DNA from 3 places in the Vallitalea okinawensis genome. Region 2 is predicted to be linked to each of the others. Evidence: riboswitches for the same ligand, from Rfam matches in the RefSeq annotation. Region 2 holds a riboswitch; each other region holds the start of a gene.
What was found. A riboswitch is a leader RNA that binds a small molecule or an ion and turns the genes downstream of it on or off. The one in region 2 is predicted to bind cyclic di-GMP.
Positions count from the first base shown of each region.

Region 1: it holds a riboswitch for cyclic di-GMP, as region 2 does, so the genes downstream of both, C1Y58_RS05975 (GspE/PulE family protein) here and C1Y58_RS13805 (fibronectin type III domain-containing protein) in region 2, are expected to answer to the same signal.
Region 3: it holds a riboswitch for cyclic di-GMP, as region 2 does, so the genes downstream of both, ftsH (ATP-dependent zinc metalloprotease FtsH) here and C1Y58_RS13805 (fibronectin type III domain-containing protein) in region 2, are expected to answer to the same signal.

Region 1 is NZ_PQDH01000002.1:175,547-180,051, forward strand. It holds gene C1Y58_RS05975 (GspE/PulE family protein) at 1-1,540, opposite strand, end outside; cyclic di-GMP riboswitch class I at 1,766-1,848, opposite strand; gene C1Y58_RS05980 (prepilin peptidase) at 1,947-2,729, opposite strand; gene C1Y58_RS05985 (tRNA modification radical SAM protein MnmL/YtqA) at 2,914-3,855, shown strand; gene C1Y58_RS05990 (DUF4364 family protein) at 3,933-4,460, shown strand; gene yihA (ribosome biogenesis GTP-binding protein YihA/YsxC) at 4,500-4,505, opposite strand, start outside.
Region 2 is NZ_PQDH01000004.1:184,794-189,298, forward strand. It holds gene C1Y58_RS13795 (glycoside hydrolase family 2 TIM barrel-domain containing protein) at 1-141, shown strand, start outside; gene C1Y58_RS13800 (peptide ABC transporter substrate-binding protein) at 202-1,866, opposite strand; cyclic di-GMP riboswitch class I at 2,143-2,230, shown strand; gene C1Y58_RS13805 (fibronectin type III domain-containing protein) at 2,398-4,505, shown strand, end outside.
Region 3 is NZ_PQDH01000029.1:15,704-20,208, forward strand. It holds gene ftsH (ATP-dependent zinc metalloprotease FtsH) at 1-1,926, opposite strand, end outside; cyclic di-GMP riboswitch class I at 2,070-2,162, opposite strand; gene C1Y58_RS25420 (asparaginase) at 2,230-3,222, opposite strand; gene C1Y58_RS25425 (hypothetical protein) at 3,395-3,901, opposite strand; gene C1Y58_RS27120 (J domain-containing protein) at 3,892-4,491, opposite strand.

The sequences.
Region 1 (4,505 bases), on a different contig from region 2:
TTTTTCCTTCTGCTATAGCTGCTTTAATCTTATCACTTACATCAAGAATCTCGTGAATAGCTGATCTTCCTGTATAACCTGTCCAATTACAGATATGACAACCAATGGGCTTAAATATGGTTAGGTTTTGATCGACTTTTAGGGTTATCTTCTCCATATTCGTTGCTAAAACCTCATTTTTACAATGTGGGCATAATCGTCTTACCAGTCGTTGTGCAATAACACCTACGATCGCATCCGCTACTAGATAAGATGGAATTCCCATGTCTAATAGTCTAGTAATGGTACTTGCTGCATCATTGGTATGGATGGTAGACAATACCATATGACCAGTGATAGCCGAACGTACGGATATCTCAGCTGTTTCTTCATCACGAATCTCGCCAACCATGATAATATCTGGGTCCTGCCTGAGTATACTTCTTAAGCCTTCTGCAAAGGTTAATCCAGCTTTTGTATTTACCTGTACCTGGTTAATACCAGTAAACATATATTCTACTGGATCTTCTACTGTTACTAGATTCTTATCAACTGTATTTAATTCTTTTAACATGGCATACAGAGTGGTTGTTTTACCACTTCCTGTAGGTCCAGAAACTAGAACAATGCCATAAGGAATCCTCGTAAAACGATTGATAATTATTTTCTCTTCATCTGTAAAACCTAGATGTTCAATGGCTAATAAACTAGCGTTACGATGCAATATCCGCATGACAATTTTTTCACCAAAGGTAGTTGGTAACGCCGAAACACGTAGATCAAACTTTTTACCATCAACTTCTGTTTCAATACGTCCATCCTGTGGCACCCTTTTTTCTGCAATATTCATATCTGCCAGTAGCTTTATCCGAGTGGATATGGCAGAAAAAGATTGGATTGGTATACTCATGACCTTTGTTAATGAACCATTAATTCGATTTCTTACAAAAATCTCTTGATCAAAGGGTTCTATATGTATGTCACTAGCCTTCATGCGAATAGCTTGGGTTATTATTGAGTTAACTATCTTAACGGTTGGAGCATTAGCTATATCATCATTCTCAATAATTTCATCTACAGTGCTATTATCATCTAGTTCTTTAACTAACTCTTCAATAACTTCTTTCGAGGAACCTTCTTTGTAATATCGATCAATAGCTTCTTCAATTTCCTCATCACTACATAAGTGAATTTTGACTGATTTTCGAGTTATGAGTCTAACATCATCTCTAGCTTCCATGTTATAAGGATTAGACACAGCAATATGTAAAATGTTATTTTCCAATCTAAATGGAATGATATTGTACTTCTTTGCAACACTTTGGGGAACTAATTTAACAACAGGTTGCTTAATATCTTCTTTCTCTAATGAAACAAGTGGAACAGATAACTGTTTAGATAAGGTTTCTATAATTTCTTGATCGGTTATGTATTGCAAAGCTACCAGTGCTTTACCAATCTTGCAATTATGTATTTTTTGATAGCTTACAGCTTCCTCAAGACTTTTTTGATCGATTTTGACAGCATCTATTAATAGTTCACCTAATTTTTTTCTTTTCATAATAGTCCCACATTCTATATAATTTCTAATGAAATCAAACCTAGTTTTATCATTTGTCATGTTAAAATTATTTATATTGCTCCATTAAAACGAATTTTTACTTTCAAAACTATTTACTTAATCATTGTTTGTTACACATTTATGTCAATTATGATAATATAAGTTATTACAGATATTATTTTACATTATTTTACAAACAAATAAAAAAGTTGCAGTATTATTGAATACTGCAACCGATCGATCATAGTTAAAAACCTTAGACTCTGGTTTTGCGTCTTAGCTTTTCAGCTAATTTGCCCTTTTTTAATTAAGTTAAACATATTATAATATAATTCTCACTTTATGTAAATAGATATTAATAGATCTTGTTTTGTAGAATTTTGTAATCTAACAGGATTTCTAACAATTAAAGATAGTAATTTACTATTTGCTCACCAAAAATCAGTGCTATTAAGACACCAATGACGATAAAAGGTCCAAAGGGTATCATTGATTTTCTATCAATCTTAACAAAACTTAATAATACTACACCAACTACTCCCCCTATTACAACAGCAAACCACAAAGATATAAGTGTTAATGGCCAGCCTAAAAAGAGACCTAGAGGAATATATAACTTAATATCTCCCATACCTATTCCTGCCCGACCTTTATATATGATTAGTGATAGAATATATATAAGGATTAGTAACGATAATACCAAAACAATCGCTATAAAGCCACTAAATCGACTAAAACCTAAGTAAATACCATAATTTCCAGTAATTATATGATACCCTTGAATAACTAAGCCAATGACTAAACCAAATAAAACAACTTTATTAGGGATGATCATATGCTTTAAGTCAATGAAAAATACCACATTGAGAATACAGCACAAAGTTGCCACTGCAAAAAAATCAATACTTAAACCATAAAGATAAAAGAATAATATGAACTCAATACCTGTTAATAATTCAACTAATGGATATTGAATGGTTATATGCTTTTTGCAGAATCTACACCTGCCTTTTAATAATATATAGCTAAAAAAAGGTATCAGATCATAGAACTTCAGCTGTTTTTGGCAATGTGGACATTTAGAACGTCCATTAGCAATACTTTCTTTCGACGGGATACGATAGATACACACATTTAAAAAACTACCTATGACTAGACCCAAGATAAAAATAAATAAATATATTGTCAATCACCCTTCACGCATTTTTATTTTTAACCCTTATTTCAACCTTATATTACCATAAATTATTATTAATATCAATTTTTTTGCTTAATTTATACGAAATAATAACCATATCCCCTTGCACCCTTCCCTCAAAGATGCTTTAATGATATGTATGGTTTATATACAATCGGAAAATAGGGAGGCTTATATGTATTGGGATGACAAACCTTATTACTCGCTGAGTTATAAATTAAAAGAGAAATATGGGGAAAAAGTATTTAAAATTGCTTTAGATGCTGGTTTTACCTGTCCTAACCGAGATGGTACTATTGACTCAAGGGGATGTATTTTTTGTAGTGCAGGTGGTTCGGGTGATTTTGCCTCTTCTAAACAATTATCCATACACAATCAAATAGAAGAAGGTAAGCTGCGTCTACAGAAAAAATTCAAAGGTGATCAATTTATCGCTTACTTTCAAGCTTATACGAATACCTATGGCGATCTAGACTATCTAAGAAAAGTGTATTTTGAAGCTGCTAATCATCCAGATATAGTCGCTATCTCCATAGCCACACGCCCTGACTGTTTAAGTGCTGAAGTCTGCGAGTTACTAAAAGAACTCAATCAAATAGTCGATGTTTGGGTAGAATTAGGACTTCAAACGATACATGAAGAAAGTGCAGTTTTTATGAGAAGAGGATATACTCTTCAAGTTTTTAATGATGCTGTATCACTATTAACTTCTTATAATTTAGATATTATCGTTCATATCATTTTAGGGTTGCCAGGTGAAAGTCAATCAGACATGCTGACAACAGTTAAATACGTTAGTCATCTTCCTATCCAAGGTATCAAACTTCAGCTGCTTCATGTTCTTAAAGATACGGATTTGGAGAAAGTGTACTTAGATGGTGATTATCAACCCTTAGAGCGAGAGGAATATATCGACCTAGTTATCGATTGTATTGCGAACATTCCTTCTCATATTGTTATTCATCGTATTACCGGTGATGCACCTTGGAAATTACTTGTTGCACCCCGCTGGAGCACAGATAAAAAAAATATTTTTAATCAAACCTTAAAACGCTTTAAACAGAGGGATTCTTATCAAGGTAAGGCATTTCATGCAACAAAAAGTACTTGTAACTGATTACTATTTGTTATACAATATTAATAACGAAAATTTGTTCTAGCGTTAAATACCGCGAAGGTATTGGAGGGATTAATATGACCCAGAATACCCACGATTTAACTGCCAATAAGCTTATACTTCTTTTTCTGCTAAAAAACGTCTCAGGTCCTTTGAGCCAAACGCAGATAACAGATTTTATATTATTCAATAACTACACGGATTATTTTTCTTTGCAGCAATATTTAGCAGAACTTGTTAATGCAACATTAATTGCACAGTCAAAGAATAATAATACTACCTTATATGAGATTAATCAAAAGGGCATTGATACGCTGGAGCTTTTCATAAACCGTATACCTTATAGCATACGACAAGAAATAATGGAGTTTACAAAGAATAATGACTGTAAGGTTAACCTTTATAGGAGAATTGAATCAAATATAAAAGAGGAAGATGGACAATACGTTGTCAGTTGTTCCATTAAGGAGAATGATAAGCCCATCATTTCCTTGGATGTTAAAACAGAATCTGAAGACGAAGCTAAAATGATAAAAACCAATTGGCAGAAAAGAGCTCGGTCTATTTATAAGACAGTGGTCAAAGATTTAAAAAATGAGAATTAGAAATAACCTATCGACAAAGGTCAATAGGTTATTTTTTATTTACTC
Region 2 (4,505 bases):
CCATATAGCTCAAAAGAAAGAAAAACTTATAATGGTAAGCTATTGGTTTATATTCGATCTACTTGCGAAAAGGGTAAGATTAGACTTAAAGCTATAACAGAGGGGGTAAACTCAGAACAAATTGATTTAGATGCTATTTAAGTAATTCTAGAAACCTCCGTTATCATTATTTTATATATAACGGAGGTTTTATTTCATTTATCATTCAATTATTACGAACTTCAATGAGTCATTCATACCGTAATCTTGGATAAGGTTTTTAATATGATCCATGACTAGATAGTAATTACCTTGCTGGTAAATGGGTTTAATAACGACATCTTCTTGTAATAATAGAGTTTCAGCAGCTTTGAGAAGCTCCCATTTTTCATCTTCATCAAGGGCTGATGAAGATTGGGCGAGTTGAATAATAGTATCATAAAGAGGGCTATTGTAGTCTACATCATTGTAGGGTGAATTAGAACTAAATATCTCAAGATAAGATAATGGATCATTATAGTCCATTCCCCATCCTGCAAAACTGCAAGTATATTGACCTGTGTTTTCTAATTCTTGTTTTATATCAGATGGTTGCTGTACAATATTGACTGTTAATCCAGGTAAGTTATCTTCTAATTCTTCTTTAATATAAATAGCTATGAACTGACTAAGATAGGTATTAAAAGTCAGTAGTTCCATTGTATAAGTTTGAATACCTAACTCTGATTTAGCTTGATCCCAAAATTTTAATGCTAAATCCTCATTATATTGAAGGAATTCATTATTATTTTGTCTAAAATCTACACCATCTTCATCTTTAAAAAATCCCGATGGTACATAGTAATTAGCAGCATGTCCGGTTTGTGTTAATTCAGTTATGTAGCTATTATCAAATCCTAGTGCTATAGCTCTTCTTGCATTCTCGTTTTGGAGTAAAGTATCATTTTGATTAAATTTTAAATAAAACATAGCATCATTTTTGGTACTAATAGGAGTAAGGCCATACATGTAAGCTTTTACATAATCATCATAATAAAGCTTTGTAGTGTCAATTATATTATATAGAAAAGCATCATAGCCATATTTTATATATACTAAGACGTTGATATTTTCAACATCAATAAACTCACTTCCCCAATAATAAGGATTTTTTGTAAGTAATAAATAGTTGCCTTTATCCCAATCTGAAATTATATATGGGCCATTATAAGCGATATATTCTAAGTCAGTACCATATTTATCTCCAGAAGCTATAACCATATCTTTTTTTATTGGTGCAAAATTATGTTGAGTTAGTAGTGAAAGAAAATAGGGGACAGGATTCTCAAGCTCAACAACTAGTGTATAATCATCTATAGCTTTTATACCTAAGTCTTCTTTAGGTGATTTACCCTCTAATACATTTTTATAGTTTTTAATATTAGCAGCAGTTAACAATGCTTTTGCTTGATCTTCAAAGTCACATAAACGCTGCCATGAGTATACAAAATCATGTGCTGTAACAGGAGAGCCATCGTTCCATTTTGCGTCTTTTCTAAGGTAGAAAGTATAACTTAATTGATCTTCGGATAATGAATAGCTATCAGCTACACCAGCTACAATTCTCCTGTTATGGTCATATGAGAATAAACCTTCTGATACATTATTTAAAATAAATCTTGTAGCTGAATCATATCCCTTATTTATATCTAAAGTAGAAGGTTCTCCTTTCTGGAGATATAATCTTTCATCATCTTCTAATGATTGATTTAAGTTTTCAAAACCACTATCGACCCTTATAATATCTCTACTAGATTCCTTAGAACTTACCTGGATATTACCTCCCAGGAAAATACTTAATGTTAATACAGTTACTAATGTTTTGGTAAAAATCCTACGAAATTTCATAAGCTATTCCTCCTTTATATACAAATATTAACATAATATGCCACCAGTATCAATGAAATAACACGATCAATAGCAAGTTTATTTCACTTCAACTCTATAAAATATCTTCTGAGGCTAAAGGCAGTTGCATCTTAGAGGTAATGACAATTGAGAGACTGCTATTAAAGATTTTATGTTTCAATTTGAAATAATAGCAAGAAATGTAGTAAATATTGACATATTATATAACTATAATATATAATGCTAATATAGCAATATAATCATATAATTGTAAAAAATGAAAAAAGGCAAACTTATTGAAAGATAAGGACGCAAAGCTATGGGTCTAAGGTCATATAATGACTATGATTGCCAAGCTGCCATTAAAGAGCATTTTTATGCTTTAGTGTGCAGTTGCACACTTTTTTTTTGTCTAAAATATTAATGTTTTAGGCGTATGAGTAGCATAAAGTAAGCATTGATCATTGCTTGCTTACTATAAGTGACTTTAGTCACATTTGTTCTTTTAATAGATTTCAAGGAGGAATGAAATTGAAGACATTTAAAGCCATTATATCTTTTGTACTAACGGCAATCATTTTACTTAGTAGTTTTCAATTACTGGATGCAAAGAAACCAGATGATTCAAGTGGTGACGAATTAGTTGAAGGAGATTTTACTAATCGAAGTATACAAATCGAAACCTACAATGCAGAAGATAAGCAATTGGAAAAGAAAATCAATCCTGAGTTCAAGATGGAGAATACAGGGACGGCATCCATTGATTTAACAGAATTAGAACTCAGATATTTCTTTTCTATTGAAGGTGAAACCAACATATCATTGAATAACTTCAATCAGCCACTTATGGACATTGAAGTGATAGAACTAGAAAATCCAATAGAAGGTGCTACCCATTATTTGAGAATTACTTTTGATGATAAAGGGGATGTATTTAATCCTGGGGATATGGAGACATTTTCATTTAGAATCATTCAAGAAGGTAGCGGAAGCCTAGATCAAACTAACGATTATTCTTTTAATGATAGTGTAACTTATGCACCATGGGATAAAGTATCTGGGTACTTATCGGGTTATTACTTCTATGGTGATGAAAATCTATTTGGTCAGACCTCTTTACAAGAGTGGAATGCAACTGAAAATCAAATATATATAAAATGGAATTCTATAGAAGGAGCAACTGGTTATGAGCTAAAAATGGATGGAGAAAGTACAATTTTAGATGAAAATCAATTGGATTATACTGACTCTAGTTTAGAAGCAGGTACAACTCATACCTATCAAATAAGACCATTGAGTGAATATGGATTAGTAGGTAAATGGTCTGAAGAGTACATCATAGAAACTTTACCAGATGTACCAAAGAATATACAGGCAAGTAGTACGAAAAGCACAATCACTTTAGACTGGGATACTGTTAATGGAGCAGATAGCTATGATGTAGAAGTATTTGGGATACCCATGGAAGCAAATACAAATAGTTATACTGATGAAGGCTTAACAGCAAATACTCAATATACATATCGCGTAAGAGCAAAGAATAGCAGTGGAACAGGAAAGTGGTCTGAAACGGTAGCCTATTCAACATTACCGGATTCATCTTCTGGCATATGGGCAGATCCGCAGACGGAAGAAATTTTAGTCAGTTGGGAGTCCGTAGCCGGTGCAACCTTATACGAGTTAGAGGTAGACAGTTTACTAGTTGAAGTTAATGATAGCACAAGCTATTTACACCAGCAGTTAGAAACCAATACGTTACATACTTATCGTATTCGTGCCATCAATAGCTATGGTAATGGTCCATGGACAGAGTACATCAACGTCTATACATTACTAGAAACACCACATTCTATTCAGATCAATGAAATTAATAGTGAAGATGAATTAAATTATGAGATTAATTGGGCAGTCATTGAGGGTGCTACATCGTATGAAATAAAAATTGATGGACAAGTCAATAGTACAACTAGCTCTACGGTAGTTCATGAAAACATTGATTCTAATAGCCAACATACCTATCAAATAAGAGCTATGAATGATGATACTCAAAGTAATTGGAGTCAAGAAATCTTAAAATCCAGTACCACAGATGCACCTCAAAATCTCATGTTGTCAATCAATAGCGATGGATTAAATGTCTCTTGGGATACTGTTATAGGTGCAAACTCCTATGAAATAGAGATCAATGATCAAGTAACGGATGTAGGCTTACAAACCACATACATGTTAGAGAATATAAATTTTAACACTACATATCAAGTTAGAGTAAGAACGTTAAGTGATGCTGGACCAAGTAATTGGAGTGATTATACTGTTATCAATTCATCATTACCTGCCCCAACCAATCTTAGAGCCGTAACAAGTTCTAACGCCATTATGGTTTATTGGGAGGAAGTAGAAGGGGCAGACATGTATGAACTATTAATGGATGGAGAGTCTTATATGCTTGGACCAAGAGATAACTATACCCATAGCGGACTTGATGCATATAGCACTCATGTATATCGAATAAGAGCTTTTAAAGATGGACAAGCCAGTCCATGGAGTAATGCTATCACTGCTACAACCGTTGTTAGTGAACCAGATTTTTTCCAAGTGAAAGAAGTAACAAGTGAAAGTATTAGTTTAACTTGGGATAA
Region 3 (4,505 bases), on a different contig from region 2:
CTCTTCAGATATCGCTTCATCTGACTCTACTTCTTTTGAGCCTTTAGCCTCTTCTGAATCATCGTTATCCTTTTTACCTTTTAATGTTTCCTCATGAGGTTCTTCTTCACGAAGTACCTCCTCACCATTGAGAATCTTCTTGAATTCTTCACCACTGATGGTTTCATATTCAAGTAAAAACTCAGCAGCTTTAATAAGCTTATCTTTATTCTCTTCTAAGATCTTAACGGCTTGTTGATGCTGTTCTTTAATGATCTTCAATGTCTCAAGATCAATTATTCTTTCTGTTTCATTACTACAGTTTCTAACTGGACGTCCATCTAAATAACGAGAGCTTGCTGATTCTAAAGCCATCATATCAAATTCATCTGTCATACCATAGATTGTAACCATACGTCTAGCTGTTGCTGTTGCTCTTTCAATATCATTGGCTGCACCTGTTGAAACTTGATTAAACATGATTTCCTCTGCTGCACGTCCACCTAACATAACAGCTAATTGTTCTTCCATTTCTTCCTTTGTTACTAGGTATTTATCTTCAGTAGGTAACTGCATAGTATACCCTAAAGACCCCTTTGTACGCGGTATAATGGTAATCTTATGCACCGGATCCGCATTTGGAAGTACTTCTGCAACAAGTGCATGACCTATTTCATGATATGCCACAGATTTTTTCTCATGATCAGAAAGAATTCTGTCTTTCTTCACTTTACCAGCTACAACTATTTCAAATGCTTCCTCTAAGTCTTTTTGCTCAACCAATTGTCTACCGTGCTTAACCGCTAATAATGCAGCTTCATTGATGACATTGGCTAACTCAGCACCTGAAGCACCTGAAGTCGTTTTCGCAACGGCATTTAAATCAACACTATCTGACATCTTAACTTTCCTAGCATGTACCTTAAGGATAGCTTTACGACCTTCTAAATCAGGTCTGTCAACAATGATTCGACGATCAAAACGACCTGGACGTAATAAAGCTTGGTCCAACACTTCAGGTCTGTTGGTTGCTCCAAGTATAACAACCCCTTTAGATGAATCAAAACCATCCATTTCAGATAATAGCTGATTTAATGTTTGTTCTCTTTCATCATTACTACTCATATTATTTTCACGACTCTTACCAATAGCATCGATTTCATCGATGAAAATAATACAAGGAGCTTTCTCCTGAGCTTGTGCGAATAAATCACGTACTTTAGCAGCACCCATACCAACAAACATCTGAACAAATTCTGAACCTGAAATCGAAAAGAATGGTACTTTAGCTTCTCCAGCTACAGCTTTGGCTAATAATGTCTTACCTGTTCCAGGAGGACCTACTAGTAAGGCTCCTTTAGGAAGTTTGGCACCAATACTCGTATATTTCGCTGGTTCATTTAAGAAGTCAACCATCTCCACAAGAGACTCTTTAGCTTCTTCCTGACCGGCAACATCATCAAATGTTACACCAGTGGATTGCTCAGCATAGATTTTGGCAGAGTTCTTTCCAAAGGACATAACACCGCCGCCCATACGTTTATCCATTCCCTTCATCATAAAACGCCATAGGAAGAAGAATATTCCCATTGGCAGTATCCAATAGAGCAAAAATTCTACTAGAGCATTGGATTGCTGTGGAATGTACTCATATTGCACACCATACTTCTTATCCCATTCATTAATTCTATTGGCTAGATCTAAATCTGGAAATACATTAGTATAATAGATCTTTTGAGATATGCCGCTATCTTCTTTGACAATGACTTGAAGTGAGGTGCCAGAATATGAAACTTTTTCAATTTTCCCAGTTTCACCCCATTCGATAAATTCATCATAAGTGATATATTCAGTGGTTACCTGCTTAAAGGCATAATTAGCTAAAGACAGAAACCCAAATGCTATGACAAAATATATTAGTGCAATTCTTATCTTTTTATTTTTCATATCGTTAATCTTAATCCTCCTTGAAAGACCTTAGTTTTGTGTAACAAATCCCCTAATTCTCTTCAAAAAGGTAAAAAAAGGGCTTCCTCTAATGAAGAAGCCAAATAAAAGGAAATTTATAGCTTAGGATAAATACTTTTCATTTCGGCAGCCAGGCTACCTTCCATCTTGCCCCCCGATGCGAAAGGCCCTCGGCTTTGCGTCCCTATTTCGCAATAGGTTTGCCTTTGTCACCGAAAAGTATTACTTGCACCCTAAAATCATATCATAAATTTCCATAAAAAGCAACATAAAATTTAGCTACTATACCTTCTTGTATAAATCTTCTTCAAAAATCTCTTTTATTTTATCTACATCTTGTGTTATACCGAGTATTAACATGAGTTTAATTCGGGCTTTTTGTCCCGAAAGATTATCACCTAAAATGATACCTTTATTTCGCAGCTCTCTCCCACCACCATGATAACCATAGGAATCCAAAACTCTTCCCATAGGACAACGAGATACAAGTACGACAGGTATTTGACGCTCAATGGCCTTCGTAATGCCATCAACCATTCCAGGCGGCACATTACCTCTACCCATACCTTCAATTACTATACCTTTATAAGATTGATCCACTAAATAATTGATGATGGTGGAATCCATACCAGCAACCGACTTAATTAAAGCTACCTTGGGTTGAATTTGATCAGTATCGATAATTTGTCGATGCTCTCTTCTTCTATAATAGATCACTTGGTCTTGGTCCACTATACCTAATGGCCCAAAATCCATGCTTTTAAATGTATCTAAACTAAGAGTATGACTTTTTGTAACCTCATCTGCAGCATTAACTTGGTTGTTCATAACTACTAGTGTACCTTTATTCTTTGATTCGTCTGAACATACTGTACAAATTGATGCCGCCAAGTTAGATGGCCCATCATAACCTAGCTCACTACTGTTACGCATAGCACCTGTTACAACAACAGGTTTATCTGAATCTATTATTAGATCAAGGAAATATGCTGTTTCTTCTAAACAATCAGTTCCATGGGTTAAAACCACCCCAGCTATATCTTCTCGAAGTAACTGTTCTTTAGCTATACTAGCTAATTCCAACATCTTCTCAGGAGAGATATGTGGTCCAGGAAACGACCCATAATGGATAGCTTCAATTTCTGCCATCTTCTCAATCCCCGTTACTTTAGCCATTATTTCATGTCCAGATAAGGCAGGTATTGCTGCATGTAATCTTTCATCAACCTTCATTGAAATTGTACCACCAGTAAAAATAACTGCTACTTTTTTCATGCTCTCACCCTCTTATATATATTGAACTAGTACTCATTTTTTTTATAATTAAGGTAATTTCATAAGTACTTTAACTTCTTATAATAATATGTTAATCCCCATGTATAAGAAAGTCATATGTTTTTAAATTACCTCGTTAGTTCAATATGTATTTTTTGTATCAACTAATACCCTATTTAATCCTATTTCTTATGTGTTTGATGTAGTAATGTATAAAATAACCAAACACATAATCATAGCAGAGTAATAAGACTTCCCCAATTATAATCAACCATATATTCAGTTGCAATGGTAACATATACCTCATTATAAAATAAGATAATATTGCTAAAAGATTTAATGTTACAAGTTTAATACCAATTTCTAGTCCCTTTGTATTCTTTGTAAAACAATGTCTTTCTATCAGCTCTTTTAAAATGCTATAAGGACCTAGTATCATTATATAAATTGCTATATCAAATTTATTTGGTACTAAAAAAAAAGCTAATAAGCAAGATGTTATGAAAAACATCCAACTACTACGTATTTCTGTCTCGACAACGACTACCCCTATGATTAATGCCGCCGCGAAGAGAAATATTAAGGTATTGCTTTCGATGATAGAGGCTAAATACAAAAACACTTGATTAATGGCTAATAATATGCCTAATAATGCTATGTTCTTTCCATTTAACAACATGCGATTAAGTCGCCTCCCATGCATTCACAGCAGCAGTCTGCGCATAACAATTGCGTACAGCAACCTAAGTTACTATTTCCACCACCGTATTGATAAGATCTAGTTTGATAAGCATGTTGTCTGTTCTTCAGTCGCTCATAATATTGGCGATATTCTGTATTAGATGGATCCATGTTCATTGCTTGCTGAATAAAGTTTAATCCTTGGTGATGAGAACCCATGTATATAAGGGATACCCCACTCAAGAAATACCATTCAGCTGTACGGTTAGACATATTTTGAAGCATGCTATAAGCCTCTTGGTAGCGTCCAGCAACTATATAGTTACGAATAGTTGCAAAACTACTATCTTGATTACTATAAGACTGGTTATAGTTGTTTTGATTAAAAGTACCATTCCCTTGCTGACCACTCATTAAACTATCATAAGCCTCTTGTACTTCCCTAAACTTTTCTGATGCTAAATCAGCTAAAGGATTATCAACATATTTATCTGGATGGTATTGCTTGGCCAGATTTCGATATGCCTTTTTAATTTCTTCCTTAGAAGCACCTCTTTTGATACCTAATACTTCATAAGGATCTTTCATAACTTCCACCTCAA